2 regions of the Streptomyces sp. NPDC001100 genome follow, and region 1 is predicted to be linked to the other one. Evidence: riboswitches for the same ligand, from Rfam matches in the RefSeq annotation. Region 1 holds a riboswitch; the other holds the start of a gene.
The links. A riboswitch is a leader RNA that binds a small molecule or an ion and turns the genes downstream of it on or off. The one in region 1 is predicted to bind S-adenosylmethionine.

Region 1 (7,084 bases):
TTTTCGATACTGGCGGTGGAAGACATCGGGTGACGGCTCCGGTACTGGTCGCACGGGGCGGGGACCCCGCCGGGGCGTGGCGGGGTCCCCTTGCTGGGAGGGTGGGTCAGGAGTCGGTCTTCGGCAGTCCGGGCGGGTTGATCTCGGACTTGGCGACCGCCTCGTTGGAGAGGTTCCAGGCGGCCAGCCACTTGGCGTACTGGCCGTTCTTGATCAGGTAGTTGATGGCGTCCGCGAGCGGCTTGGCGAGCCCGCTGTTCTTCTTCGCGGTGGCCGCGATCAGGCCCTGGAGGGTGGATCCGGCGCCGGAGTACGTGCCCGCGTTGCGGACCGCCTTGGCCGTGCCCTTGGTCGAGGAGACCTGGTAGGCGACCGAGGGGTTGGGGGCGAGATAGGCGTCGATCTTCCCGGAGGCCAGCGCGAGGTAGGTGCTGTTGTTGTCCTGGAAGTACTTGACGGTGAGCGCCTTCTTGCCCTCGGCGGCCAGCTTCTTCTTCCACTCCAGGAGGATCCGCTCCTGGTTGGTGCCAGCGCCCACGGCGACGGTCTTGCCGGCGAGGTTCTCGTAATTGCCGTCGAAGTTCCAGGAGTTGTCGGCCTTCACCGCGAAGCCGAGGTTGTCCTCGCGGTAGGAGGCGAACTCGTACTTCGCCTTGCGCTCCTCGGTGTCGGTGACGTTGGAGAAGGCGACATCGACCTTGCCGCTGTCGAGACCGATGAAGAGGTTCTCCCAAGTGGAGTTCTTCAGCTCCGGCTTGAGGCCGAGGACGGCGGCGACCAGGCGGGCGATGTCGGTCTCGGAACCGGTGAGGGTCCTCTGGTCCGAGCCGACGTAGCCGAGCGGCGGGGAGCCGGCGGGCAGGAAGCCGACGCCGACCTCCAGCTTGCCGCTCTTCGCTATCGCCTTGGGCAACTCGGCGCTGATCGACTTCACTTCGGCGACCTTGAGCGTCGCTTCCTTGGCGGCACCGAGGGAGAAGGCGCCCACGGTGACCGTGCCGGAGGCGGCACTGCCGGACGTGGTGGCCGCGTCACTGTCGCCGCCGCAGGCCGCGAGACCACCGGCGAGGGAAGCGAGGACGGTTCCCGCGGTGAGTCCGCGAGTGATTCTGCTGCGCAGGCTGAGAGTGGGCATGGCTGTTCCTAGGCTCGGTGTTGAGGGCTGTTGAAGGTGAAGGTGAAGAGCGGGTGGCTCAGAGGACCTTGCTGAGGAAGTCCCTGGTGCGTTCGTGCTGTGGCTTGTCGAGGACCTCGTGGGGCGGGCCCTGTTCGACGATCTTTCCGCCGTCGATGAAGACGACCCGGTCGGCGACCTCGCGGGCGAAGCCGATCTCGTGGGTGACGATGACGAGGGTGGTGCCGCTGGTCGCCAAGTCCTTGATGACGGAAAGGACTTCACCGACGAGTTCCGGGTCGAGGGCGGAGGTCGGCTCGTCGAAGAGGATGACGCCGGGCCGCAGGGCGAGGGCCCGTGCGATGGCCACGCGCTGCTGCTGGCCGCCGGAGAGCTGTCTCGGGTAGGCGCCGGTCTTCTCGGCGAGACCGACGCGGCCGAGCAACTCCCTTGCCAGTTCCAGGGCTTCGGGCTTGCCGAGCCTGCCGGTGGCGACGGGGGCCGCGGCCACGTTGTCCAGCACGGTCAGGTGCGGGAAGAGGTTGAGGTTCTGGAAGACGAACCCGATCCGGCTGCGCTGCGCGAGGATGGCGCGTTCGCTCAACTCCTTGAGCCGTCCGCCCTGTTGCTTCACTCCGATCAGCTCGCCGTTGACGCTGACGTAGCCGATCTCGGGCTTCTCCAGGTGGTTGATCACCCGCAGCAGCGTGGACTTGCCGGAACCGGACGGGCCGAGGATCACGGTGACCTCGCCGGGCCGCACCGTCAGGTCGACGCCGTCCAGCACCCGGTGCGCGCCGTACCACTTGTGCACGTCGTGCACCTCTACGGCGGCAGGCGTGATCTCCGCCAGCGGTTCGACGGTGTTCGTGGTCATACGGCGGTCTCCCTGCGGATGCGGGCCCGCAGATCGGTGACACCGGTGCGGAGTTTCTGGATCGGGGTGGGCGGCAGGGAGCGGGTTGCACCCCGGGCGTAGTGGCGCTCGACGTAGAACTGGATGACGGACACGACGCTGGTCAGGATCAGGTACCAGACGGTGACGACCAGGAGCAGCGGCACGATGTCGCCGGGGTAGGTGGAGCCCATCGTCTGCGCGGAGCCGAACAGGTCGAGCAGCGAGACGTAGAAGACCAGCGAGGTGCTCTTGATCAGGCCGATCAGCTGGTTGACGTAGTTCGGGGTGATGGAGCGCAGCGCCTGCGGGAAGACGATTCTGCGGAACTGGTAGCCCTTGGGGAGGCCGAGGGCGGAGGCCGCCTCGTGCTGGCCCTGGTCGACGGAGAGGATGCCGCCGCGGACCACTTCGGCCGCGTACGCCGCCTCGTTGAGGCTGAGTCCGACGACGGCGACGACCATGTCGGTGGCCAGCTTCGACTCGTCGAAGGAGAAGAAGGCGGGGCCGAAGGGGACGCCGATGCTGAGCGTCTGGTAGAGGGCACTGAAGTTGTAGAGGAAGATCAGCACCACGATGAGCGGGATGGAGCGCAGCGCCCACACATAGCTCCAGCTCGCGGCGCGCAGCACGGGGCTCTTCGACAGCCGGGCCAGGGCGAGCAGGATGCCGCCGAGGAGGCCCAACACCGCGCTGAGTGCGGCCACTTCGAGGGTGATGACGAGTCCGTCGAGGATGGTCGGGCGCAGGAACCAGTAGCCGAAGCGGTCCCACTGGTAGAAGGAGTTGGTGACCAGTCCGTGGACGAACTGGGCGATCAGCACCAGCACGACCAGCGTGACGATCCACCGGCCGGGCCGACGCAGCGGCTGAACTCGCTGCGCTGTCAGTGGTTTTGACGGTGCGTCGGCCGAGGGGGCGTCGGCCAGGGACATGGTGGTGCCTGGGGGTTCACTCATGGTGGGCTCCGGCGGGTTCACAGACTCCGGTCCGTGGCGGCGGACGCGCGACGGCGGACGGCACGCGCGGGTGCACGGGACCGGGGGCGGGGAAGGGACGGGCACACCGGCGGAGGCGGGTGTGCGTCAGAGGTGCGTGGGCCGACTGGTCGTCAGGCCCGACAGCGGGCGCGGCCCGGTGCGGTACACAGTGCGCTGCTGACCCGGAGCAGATCGACAGCGCGGTCGGCGACGAACAGGTTGGCGTACGACCGTACGCAGCCCTGCGGGCGGCATGTGGCCGTCCTGGGAGCTGCGTACATGGCGTCACCTGTCACTGTTCCGGCCCCGCAGGGCCTCGCGCTTACCGAAACGTCATCCGGTCCGGTCGTCACCTGGGGCACCCCACCGCGTGCGAGGGTTGCCGGTCAGCAAGCCAGGGCTTGTCGCTGACGCTCATGACCGTTCTGGCCGCAAGTTAAGACAATTGCCCGAACGAATGTCAACGGCCGTCCACGAAGTGGACGGTGGAGACGCCGCTCAACTGCGGCAAGCTCCCGTTTCGTCCGCGGCATGGGCTGCCCAGTCCAGGATCTGGACGGCGGCACCGGCGGCCTCCAGGCCCTGGCAGTGGGCGTGGTGGCGGCGGGCGATGCCGTCGAGGTCCAGATGGGTGCCGAAGGCCGGGTGGGCGGCCAGCCGGCGGGCGTAGGCCCACAGGTGGGGGTGGTCGGCGATGCGCTGCACGGCGGCGGCGTCCAGGTGGTAGCGGTGCACGGTGTCGAGTTGCACCAGCGTCACCCACAACTCGACGTCGGCGAAGGTGAGTTCGTCGCGGATCAGGTGCTCGCGACCCTCCAGCCAGCGGTCGAGCGAGCCCAGCGTCTCCAGCAGCCGGCCGAGCGCCTCCTCGCGTTCCGCCTGTTCGCCACCGGCCGCGCCGGCGCGCTGCGCCGCGCCCTCGATGCCCTGCGCGCAGAGCCGCTCGACGGCCTCGATCTCCGACTCGGCGCCGCACGGGTAGAGCTCGGGCCCGCCGGCGCCGAAGTGCCGGGCGAGGTCGCGGGTGATGTCGGGGGCGTGGGTGCTGACGATGCGGCCGGACCAGTCGTCGCTGAGCACGGGCGCGGCGGCGGGTCCGGAGTAGCGGTGGGCACTCGCCTCATAGAGGAGGCGCAGCGCGGAGTGTCCACCGCTCGGACAGTCGGGCACGGCGGACAGGAACACGGCCGGACAGCTCTCGTCGAGACCGAGCAGGCTGTGGGTGACGGCGATGCGCAGGCCGTCGGCGCAGGCGGTGGAGAGATGGAGGCGGTAGCGGCGCGGCACGGCGTAGTGCCCGCTGCGCGCGTCGCTCCCGATCCGGCCCCTGAACAGGGGGGCAGGGCGGGGTGAGGGGACGGCGGCGAGAGGCGTGACGGACATGGGACTCCCCGGGTACGGGCGCGTGGACCTACGCGCGGCGGAAGCGTCGTCGAACGGTGGAGGGGGTCAGCGCAGTGGGCTCATGGCGCTGCAGACCCGCAGCAGATCGATGTGACGGCGGGAGGTCAGAAGGGGCGAACGGTCCACTCGGCTGGTGGTGACCGGCTCAAGGCGCCCCATGTTTCCCTACCTGTTCACTAGGATTCCCTACTGGAGTGTCGATCCACCGTCGCCCGGGGTCAAGAGGGCGTCCACGGGTCGGGCACAGGTCCCGACCCGTGGACAGTTCGGGCCACTACTTCGCGTACATCAGGGTCCCGAAGCCGAGCTGGTCGTAGCCGCCGCTGTCGGTGCCGTAGTCACCTCCCCCGCCCTCGGGTGCGACGAGGTTGTAGTACATGGCCGAGATGTACTTGTCGTCGAGGCCGATCCGGCGGTTGTAGTGGAAGTGGAGCATCGCCCACACCGGCCGTATCTGGCCGCGCGAGGAGGCGGAGATCACCGTCTGGGACGACGAGGCGCAGCTCTGCCCGGTGCCCCAGGTGTAGGTGGTGAAGGGCACGTCACTGCCCGCGTTGTACTTGGCGACGTACTGGGCGGCCTTCATGAAGCGGCGGCTGTCGTACGAGTACAGGTCGTCGCCCTGGTTCCAGGCCATCTCGCACACGGCGCCCATCTGCCCCATGCCCATGACGGTGTGGCCCTGGTCGCGGCCGGACTCCTGCCACTGGCCGAGCGCGTAGCCGTCGGAGTCGGTGTACAGGTACGGCACGGCGTGCGCGATCGAGCCGTTGCCCGCACCCGACTTGAAGTAGGTGACGGCCTGGTCGTACTTGGCGCTGTCCTCGTTGAGGATCCCGATGGCCAGGATCGACGCCATGTTGCACAGGTCCCAGTTGGCCCAGTAGTTGGTGATGCAGGCGTCGTTGTGGTTGGTGAGGAAGCTGTTGTTGAGCGGGTAGAAGACGTTCGCCAGCATCTGCTGAGCGGCGGCGAGATTGAACCCGCTGTAGTCCCGCATGAGTTCGCAGGCGTTGGCGAACTGCCAGCCGTACAGACCGGCCGCGAGGAACCGGTCGGCGTTCCCCGTGACCGACGTCAGCGTGGTCGACCAGGCGTTGAGAATGTTCGCGGCGCACACGGCGTTCGCCTCGGTGCCGCCGACCTTCCAGCGCAGGGCGTTCTGGTAGGCGGCGGCGATGTCGTTGTAGAGCAGGCTGTAGTTCTGGCCGTCGCCGCCCCGGATGATCGTCGCCGTCGCCCGGTTCGTCCAGGTCGACTGTGAATGGGAGTTGGCGGTCAGCTTGTTCCAGCCGGAGAGCCAGGGGTCGGTTCCCGCCGCGACCCTGACCTTGGCCCGGTTGATGTCACCGGCGTTGTGCAGCATGCCGGGGTGGGTGAAGGCGGCCGGGGCCGCGTGCGCGGTCGTGGCCACCGTGGCGCCGCCGAGGGCGACGGCTGCGGTGAGGCCGCCCGCGGACTTCAGCAGACCGCGGCGGCTCAACTCTGTTCTGCGGAGGTGCTCGTGGGGGGAAGTGCGGCTCATTGCGGTGCATCTCCAATCCGTGGAGGATCAGGTGGGCGCGATGCTCACCTCGTCGAACTCCGTGGTGCAGCGGACCGGTTGGCTGCGCGAGCAGACCACCAGGCCGACGTAGTAGGGGGCGTCGCCGAAGCCGGGGATCTCTCCGTCGGCGAGGGGGGTCCAGGTGACACCGTCATCGGTGGACAGCGTCGCGCTGAAGGCGGTCCCGGCGCGCTTCAGCCGCAGCAGGGCGGGGAGGGTGACGGCGGCACCACCGGTGAAGGCGGAGGCACCGGCCACGGTCTTGCGGAGCATGAGCTGCGCGGTCGTCCCACCGCTGACGATCACGCCCGCCGCCTGGTCGAACGGCGACAACGACTTCGCCATGAGCAGCCCCACCCGGTCGGCCGTGGCACCGGTCCGGGAGACGAGGCGGGCGACGACCTGACAGTCACCGCTCACCGCCTGCCGCACGAACTGCCCTGTCATTCCTTGGCCGTTGGCGTTCAGATCCAGGCCCGCGCCCCGCACTGTGAAGGTCCCGCCGTCGTACGACGTACTGCCCGGCGTGGTGATCGCCACCACGCCCAGCGTCCCGAAGGCACGGTCGTCGAGCACGGTGTCGCCGAGATCGCCGTACGTCCACGGCGCGGGCGGCGCGGCGCCGACCGTGAGGGCGAGGGTGCCGGTGGCGGTACCTGAGGCGTTGGCGGCGGTGGTCGCGACCGTGAACTCCCCTGTCTCCGTGGGGATACCGGAGATGAGCCCGGTACGCCGGCCGATGCGCAGACCGGCGGGCAGGCCGTCCGCGGTGAACCGCACGGGCTGGTTCGAGGCCCGCAGCAGATATCGGAAGTCAGCTCCTTCGTTCGTGAACACGGCGTTCGCGGAGGTGAGTTGGGGCGCGGAAGGGGTCGGCATCACGGCCCACACCGGTGTCGAACGCGGCCCGCGTCCACCGGCGTTGGTCTTCGCGACCGTGTAGTGGTACGTCGTTCCGGGCGTCCCCGTCGCGTCCACGTACCGGATGCGCGTGCCGAAGCCGACCGCGCCGACGCGAGTGGCGAGGGTCTTGTACGGTCCGGTGGCGCGGGTGGCGCGGAGGACCGTGTACTCGGCGGAGAGGTCCGGGTCGCTCCAGGCCAACTCGACTGCGTCGGCGCCGGTTTCGGCCCGCAGGTCGGTGG
Region 2 (7,084 bases), on a different contig from region 1:
GGGCGCGGTCCTGTCCGTGCCGATCGTGGGCACGTACCTGTCGTTCTTCCTCTTCGGCGGAGAGTTCCCGGGCGGCGACTTCGTCGCGCGGTTCTACTCGATCCACATCCTGCTGCTGCCGGGCATCATGCTCGGCCTGGTGGTCGGCCACCTGATCCTGGTCTTCTACCACAAGCACACGCAGTTCGCGGGTCCCGGAAAGACGAACAACAACGTCGTCGGCATGCCGCTGCTGCCGGTCTACATGGCCAAGGCCGGAGGCTTCTTCTTCCTGGTCTTCGGTGTCATCGCGGCCGTCGCGGCGATCGCCTCGATCAACCCGATCTGGGCCATGGGTCCCTACCGTCCGGACATGGTGTCCACGGGCGCCCAGCCCGACTGGTACATGGGCTTCTCCGAGGGCCTGATCCGTGTCATGCCGGGCTGGGAGATCAACTTCTGGGGCCACACGCTCGTCCTGGGTGTGTTCATCCCGCTGGTGGTCTTCCCGCTGGTCCTGGTCGCGATCGCGGTCTACCCGTTCATCGAGTCCTGGGTCACCGGCGACAAGCGCGAGCACCACATCCTGGACCGCCCGCGCAACGTCCCGACCCGTACGGCCTTCGGTGCCGCGTGGATCTCGTGGTACTTCGTCCTGCTCGTCGGTGGCGGCAACGACATCTGGGCCACGCACTTCCACCTGTCGATCAACTCGATCACCTGGTTCGTGCGCGTCGGCTTCTTCGTCGTGCCGGTCCTGGTCTTCCTCGCCACCAAGCGGGTCTGCCTCGGCCTCCAGCGCCGCGACAAGGACAAGGTGCTGCACGGCCGCGAGTCCGGCATCATCAAGCGCCTGCCGCACGGTGAGTTCGTCGAGATCCACGAGCCGCTCAGCCAGGACGCGCTGCACACGCTCACCGCGCACGAGCAGTACGTGCCGGCCGCGATCGGCGCGACGGTCGACGAGAACGGTGTCGAGCGCAAGGTCAAGGGCACCGAGAAGCTGCGCGCCAAGCTGAGCGAGGCGTACTACGGCGAGGAGTCCCAGATCGCCAAGCCCACCGTCGAGGAGTACAAGGAGATCACGAGCGGCCACGGCCACCACTGATCGCTGAGGCGTCGCCACGCCGCAGTCGAAGGGCCCCGTCCGAACACCGGACGGGGCCCTTCGCCGTGTCCCGCGCTGGATAGGGTGGGGGCACATCGTTGAACCATTTTTCTACGACACCCAGGAGCGGCCGTATGAGCGCTGTGACCCCCGCTGGAGGCGACACCGCGGCGGCCCGTTCCTGGCCCGACGTACTGAGCTCGCTGCTGGCCGGACAGGACCTGGACTCCGCCGACACGGCGTGGGCGATGGACCGCATCATGAGCGGTGAGGCCGCGGACGCGCAGATCGCGGGCTTCCTGGTGGCGCTGCGGGCCAAGGGCGAGACGGTCGAGGAGATCACCGGTCTCGTCGAGACGATGTACGCGCACGCGAAGCCGCTGGACATCCCGGGGCCGGCGGTCGACATCGTCGGTACGGGCGGCGACCGGGCCAAGACGGTCAACATCTCGACGATGTCCGCGATCGTGATCGCCGGTACGGGTGCGAAGGTCGTCAAGCACGGCAACCGGGCCGCGTCCTCGGCGAGCGGCTCCTCCGACGTGCTGGAGAAGCTGGGCATCAATCTGAACCTGCCGACCGAGCAGGTGGCGCGGGTGGCGGCGGAGGCCGGGATCACCTTCTGTTTCGCGGCCAAGTTCCACCCCGCGATGCGGTTCGCCGGCGCGGTCCGCGGAGCCCTGGGGATTCCGACCGCGTTCAACCTGCTGGGCCCGCTCACCAACCCGGCCCGCGTCACCACCTCGGCGGTCGGCTGCTTCGACACCCGCATGGCCGGGCTCATCGCCGGCGTGCTCGCCGAACGCGGTTCGTCCGCGCTGGTGTTCCGCGGCGACGACGGCCTCGACGAGCTGACGACCACCGCCACCTCCCGGGTGTGGATCGTCCGCGAGGGCAAGGTCACCGAGGAGTCCTTCGACCCCCGGGACGTCGGCCTCGAACTGGTCCCCATCGAGGCTCTGCGCGGCGCCGACCCCGACTACAACGCGGGCGTCGCCCGCCGCCTCCTGGACGGCGAGCCGGGACCGGTGCGGGACGCCGTACTCCTGAACTCGGCGGCCGCCCTGGTGGCGCTGGAGCGGGGTGACGGGCCGCTGGCGGACCGGATCAGGGCCGGGATGGAGAAGGCCGCGGAGTCGATCGACTCCGGGGCCGCCAAGCGCACTCTGGAGCGCTGGGCGGCGGCCACCAACGCGTAGCCGTTCGTACGGGGGTCGTCGTCCCGCGATCCGGACACGGGTTGCGGGGCGGCGATCACCTCACGTAAGTTTTCTGACCAGGTCATGAGTGACAGTCATGAGGCCCCGGCCGACTGTCCGGCAACCCTCCGTCCGTGGCGGGGTGCCCCGGGTGAAGACCAGGCCGTGGGCAGCGAGGTCCGCGGCAAGCGCGGGCCCCTCGAAAGACACCAGGGGTCCTGGTCATCGAGGGAGTCCTCTGTGAGCAAGCGAATGCGATAGGGCGCCGAGCCCCGCCTCCGCACACCCCCTTTCACCCCCTCCGTGCTTGAGCCCTGCGCGCTCGCACGGCGGAACCGCCTTGCCTCTCACAGGAGTTCGCCATGTCTGTCGCCACCGCTGCCGCCGCCCAGACCATTTGTGCCCAGCTGCCCGTTCTCGGCCGGGATGTCACCGTCCCGCTCGTCACGGGCGGCGAGGTCACCTACGCGGCGCTCGACTACGCGGCCAGCGCACCCGCCCTGCAGCGCGTCTGGGACGACGTGGCGGCCTACGCCCCGTACTACGGCAGCGTGCACCGCGGCGCCGGCTACCTCTCCCAGCTGTCGACGGACCTCTTCGAGAACGCGCGGAAGACCGTCGCCGAGTTCCTCGACTGCCGCCCCGACGACCAGCTGGTCTTCACCCGCTCGACCACGGACTCCCTCAACCTCCTCGCCGCCGCCCTGCCCGCCGACTGCCAGGTCTTCGTCTTCGAGACCGAGCACCACGCCTCGCTGCTGCCGTGGAAGGACGCCCGGGTCACCTACCTCAACGCCCCGCGCACCCCGCGCCAGGCCGTCGAGACGCTGGAGCAGGCCCTCGCCGACCTCGACCCCCACGGTCCGGCCCTCGTCTGCGTCACCGGCGCCTCGAACGTCACCGGCGAACTGTGGCCGGTCCGCGAACTGGCCGCCGCCGCGCACGCCCACGGCGCCCGGATCGTCCTGGACGCCGCCCAGCTCGCCCCGCACCACCCGGTGTCCGTCCAGGACCTCGACGTCGACTGGATCGCCTTCTCCGGCCACAAGCTCTACGCCCCCTTCGGCTCCGGCGTCCTCGCCGGCCGCGCCGACTGGCTCCGGGCAGCCGATCCCTACCTCGCCGGCGGCGGCGCCAGCCGCAAGGTAACTCGGCGTGAGGACGGGGGAGTTGACGTGGAGTGGCACGACAGCGCGGCCCGGCACGAGGCCGGCTCCCCGAACGTCATCGGCGCCTACTCCATCGCGTCGGCCTGCAGGGCGCTCACCGAGGCCGGCTTCGACACGCTGGTCGCGCGCGAGCAGTACCTGATCGAGAAGGTGCGGGCGGGCCTGGCCGAGGTCCCCGCGGTCCGCGTTCTGTCGCTCTTCGGCGACGACGCCCCGCGCGTCGGCGTCATCTCCTTCGTCGTCGACGGCTGGAACAGCTCGCACTTCGCCGCCGCCCTCTCCGCCGAGTACGGCATCGGCGTCCGCGACGGCCTCTTCTGCGCCCACCCGCTGGTGCGCACCCTGCTCGGCAGCGACCCGGGGACCCAGGGCGAGTGCGGTGCCCCGGAGGCCGCCCCGGGCGAGAAGTCCCTCAACGCGATCCGCGTGAGCTTCGGCGCGGGCACCCCGGACGAGCACGTCGAGCGCTTCGTGACGGCCGTACGGGAGCTCGTGACCGACGGCGCGAAGTGGAACTACCGTACGCAGGACGGCCGTTGCGTGCCTGCCGTGTGACCATCCAGGGGTGGGGATTCCATCCGCGGTGAGTGGAGCGGCGGCGGCCGAGGGGCTGGGCGAGCCACTGGGCGAGGCGGTCGTACGGCGTGCGCCGCGTCTGCTCGGCGGGAAGCGGGTCCATCTGTACGAGGAGGGGCTCGTTCTCGCGCACGGTGCGCGGGTCCGGCGCTGGGCGGACGTGACGCGCTGGCGTTCCACCGTCGACGTGATCGTCACGAGCAACGAGAAGGGCGACAGGGCCTGGTACACCCTGGCCCACCGGCATCTCCTGCGGTTCGGCGACGGGACGGAACAGGGCTTCCTGCTCGACGAGCGGCGGACCGAGCTGGGGCCGATGGTCGTCGAGCCCTTCGAGAACCCGCGGATCCGGTCCGCCGCCGAGCACGTCCGCAAGCGCGTGGCCGAGGCCCAGGCACCGGGACTGCTCGACCGGATCGGGGCGGGCCGGCAGGTCACCTTCGGCCCGCTCACGGCGGACACCCGCGGGCTGTTCCTGCCGGGCGGCCTGCTGGCCCACCGCTGGGCCGAGATGCGGGAGCCGTACTCCGCCGTCGACCTGCCGGACTTTCCCGTGCCGGCGTCCTGGTGGCTGCGGCCCCGGGACGCCCGGCTCGTGCTACTGGGCAAGGACGGACATGGCGAACCGCACCGCACCGAGCTGCCGGCCTGGGAGGTCGTGAACTGGGCCGCGCTGGTCGCCCTGTCGAAGCGGCTGGGCGCCCGCTAGGAGTCCAGCCCGATCGCGAACGCCGCCTCCAGGTCGTGCTGGGAGTACGTCCGGAACGCCACGTGCGTGTCCGTGCCCTCGACGCCCGGAATCTTGCTGATCCGGCCCGGGATGACCTCGGCCAGATCCTCGTGCTGCCGGACCCGCACCATCGCGATCAGGTCGTAGGTACCGGTGACGGAGAAGACCTCGCTCACGGATTCGAGCGCGGCGATCGACTCGGCGATCTCCGGAATCCGGTCCACGCTGGTCTTGATGAGGACGATCGCGGTGATCACGGCTGGTTCTCTCCCTCGGGGACCGTTGCTGGGGCGGCCCTCACTCTAGTCGCCCTGCCGTCGCCCACCACCGCCCTTCCGAGGCCGCCCTTCGGGCCCTTCCTCTTTCCGAATCTGACCCACGCGTAACCGAAGCCCAGCGTGAAGCCGACCAGGTGGGCGAGGTACGCCACCCCCGGCCCCTGCGCGGCCTGGCCCGCCGCCAGCCACTGGAGGGCCGCCCAGAACGGAAGTACGACCCACGCGGGGAAGCGCAGCGGCAGAAAGAAGAGGAAGGGGAGGAGGCTCGTCACGCGGGCCCGGGGGAAGAGGTACAGGAACGCCCCGAGGACCGCCGAGATCGCCCCGGACGCGCCGACCAGGGACTGTGCGGAGCCGGCGTTGGCCAGCGCGTAGCCCAGCAGCGCCAGATAGCCGCAGACCGCGTAGAACAGGATGAACTCGACTCGGCCCAGCCGTTCCTCGGTCATCGCTCCGAAGACGTAGAGGAAGAGCATGTTGCCGAGGAGGTGGATCCAGCTGCCGTGGACGAAGAGGGCCGTGACGGGGGTGAGGGCCTCGCGGGCGGGGTGCGCGAACAGGTCGGCCGGTACCACTCCCCAGCGGTGGAAGTACGCCCGCTGGGCGACGAGCAGCGCGTCCCCGGTGCCGTAGGACGGGACGAAGCCCGAGGCCGGCCCGAGGACGAAGATCAGGCAGCACAGGGCGATCAGGGCGTATGTCATGGGTGCCGTGGTGTTCCGGAGGGCTCTGACGGCCGCTGTTGCCCAGGTGCTGATCATGGATACAGAGCATGGCGTAACGGGACGTACCGGGGCGGGGTGCCTCGCCGCTGTGGACGGCCGAGCGGCGAGTACCCGCCAGGCCGTAGGGTTACGAGCCACACTCGCCGGGGAAACCGGCGATCACGGAAACTGGAACAAGAAGGAAGCGGACAGCCACGATGACGGTACCCCTGCCGACCGCCTCGACGCGGTGGCGCTGCACCCTCTGCGGCAACCTCACGCGCTTCGACGTGACGCGTTCGTCGAAGGTCGTGGAGTACCTCCACCTGGACCTGGCGGGTGAGCCGAAGGTGGAGGAGCGCGAGGTGGTCAGTGAGACCATCGAGTCGGTGCGCTGCCGCTGGTGCAACGCCGTGGATCAGGTGGAACTCGTGGACAGGCCGGGCGCCGGCTCCTGAGAGGGAGCGGCCCCGCACACGTATTGGGGTGTGAGGGATGGTGGAGAACTCAGGCGGGGGGCCGGGCGACGGCGCCGCCGAGGTGCTCGACCGCCCGCTGCCCGACGGCGTGCGGAGAAGGGTCGTGCAGATCGTCTCCGACGGGTTCGGCGGCCTCACCGTCTCCGAACTGCCCGCGCAGCTACGACAGTACGCCCGCTTCGCCCCCAACCGGCGCGCCAAGTTCGCCGGCAACGCCATGGCCGCCGCGCTGGAGACCGATCCGCTGTTCCGGCAGCGTATCGGGGAGAAGCTGAGAGAGGCCCAGCCGGAGCTCACCGGCGCCCTCGACTCCGGCTCGCCGCCCCCGGCCGCGGATCCGCTCGACGTGGCGGCCGCGGCCTATGTTCTGCGCCCCACCGGCTGGGTCAAGCTGGTGACCGCCGCCGGCGAGGAGGCGCTGCGCGCCGACGCCGAGCGCGCCGACGAGGAGAGCCGGGCCGAACTGGAGCGGCTGCGCGAGGAGTTGGCGCAGGCGCGGGACGCCACCCGGGCCGAGACCGAGCGGCTGCGCACCGAGCTGGACGCGGCGAAGAAGGAAGCGGAATCGCTGCACCGCAAGCTGCGTTCCGCGCACAGCGACATCAAGCGCGGCGAGGCCGCCCTGCGCAAGCTGCGGGCCGAGACGGACGCCGCGCGCGCCGAGGGGCAGACCCAGCTGTCCGCCGCGGAGAGCGAGGGCCGGCGCCTCAAGGCGCGGCTCAGTGAGGCCGAGGCGTCACTGGAGGCCACCCGCAAGGCGGCACGCGAGGGGCGCAGCGTCGAGGACATGCGGGTACGGCTGCTGCTCGACACCGTGCTGGAGGCGACCCAGGGGCTGCGCCGTGAGCTGGCGCTGCCGCCC

Region 2: linked by a shared signal. The riboswitch ahead of ACWDEW_RS08310 (aminotransferase class V-fold PLP-dependent enzyme) and the one ahead of ACWDEW_RS41490 (amino acid ABC transporter permease) in region 1 are both predicted to bind S-adenosylmethionine.

Annotation. Positions count from the first base shown of each region.
Region 1 covers NZ_JBSFKO010000044.1:39,419-46,502, reverse strand. The annotation lists gene ACWDEW_RS41505 (GNAT family N-acetyltransferase) at 1-26, opposite strand, end outside; gene ACWDEW_RS41500 (ABC transporter substrate-binding protein) at 107-1,135, opposite strand; gene ACWDEW_RS41495 (amino acid ABC transporter ATP-binding protein) at 1,194-1,991, opposite strand; gene ACWDEW_RS41490 (amino acid ABC transporter permease) at 1,988-2,968, opposite strand; SAM riboswitch class IV at 3,303-3,411, opposite strand; gene ACWDEW_RS41485 (glutathione S-transferase C-terminal domain-containing protein) at 3,488-4,372, opposite strand; gene ACWDEW_RS41480 (putative leader peptide) at 4,439-4,552, opposite strand; gene ACWDEW_RS41475 (alginate lyase family protein) at 4,668-5,918, opposite strand; gene ACWDEW_RS41470 (alginate lyase family protein) at 5,946-7,084, opposite strand, start outside.
Region 2 covers NZ_JBSFKO010000005.1:6,058-13,141, forward strand. The annotation lists gene qcrB (cytochrome bc1 complex cytochrome b subunit) at 1-1,087, shown strand, start outside; gene trpD (anthranilate phosphoribosyltransferase) at 1,222-2,286, shown strand; SAM riboswitch class IV at 2,367-2,483, shown strand; gene ACWDEW_RS08310 (aminotransferase class V-fold PLP-dependent enzyme) at 2,649-4,010, shown strand; gene ACWDEW_RS08315 (hypothetical protein) at 4,021-4,740, shown strand; gene ACWDEW_RS08320 (Lrp/AsnC family transcriptional regulator) at 4,737-5,018, opposite strand; gene ACWDEW_RS08325 (rhomboid family intramembrane serine protease) at 5,015-5,800, opposite strand; gene ACWDEW_RS08330 (hypothetical protein) at 5,962-6,201, shown strand; gene ACWDEW_RS08335 (NYN domain-containing protein) at 6,239-7,084, shown strand, end outside.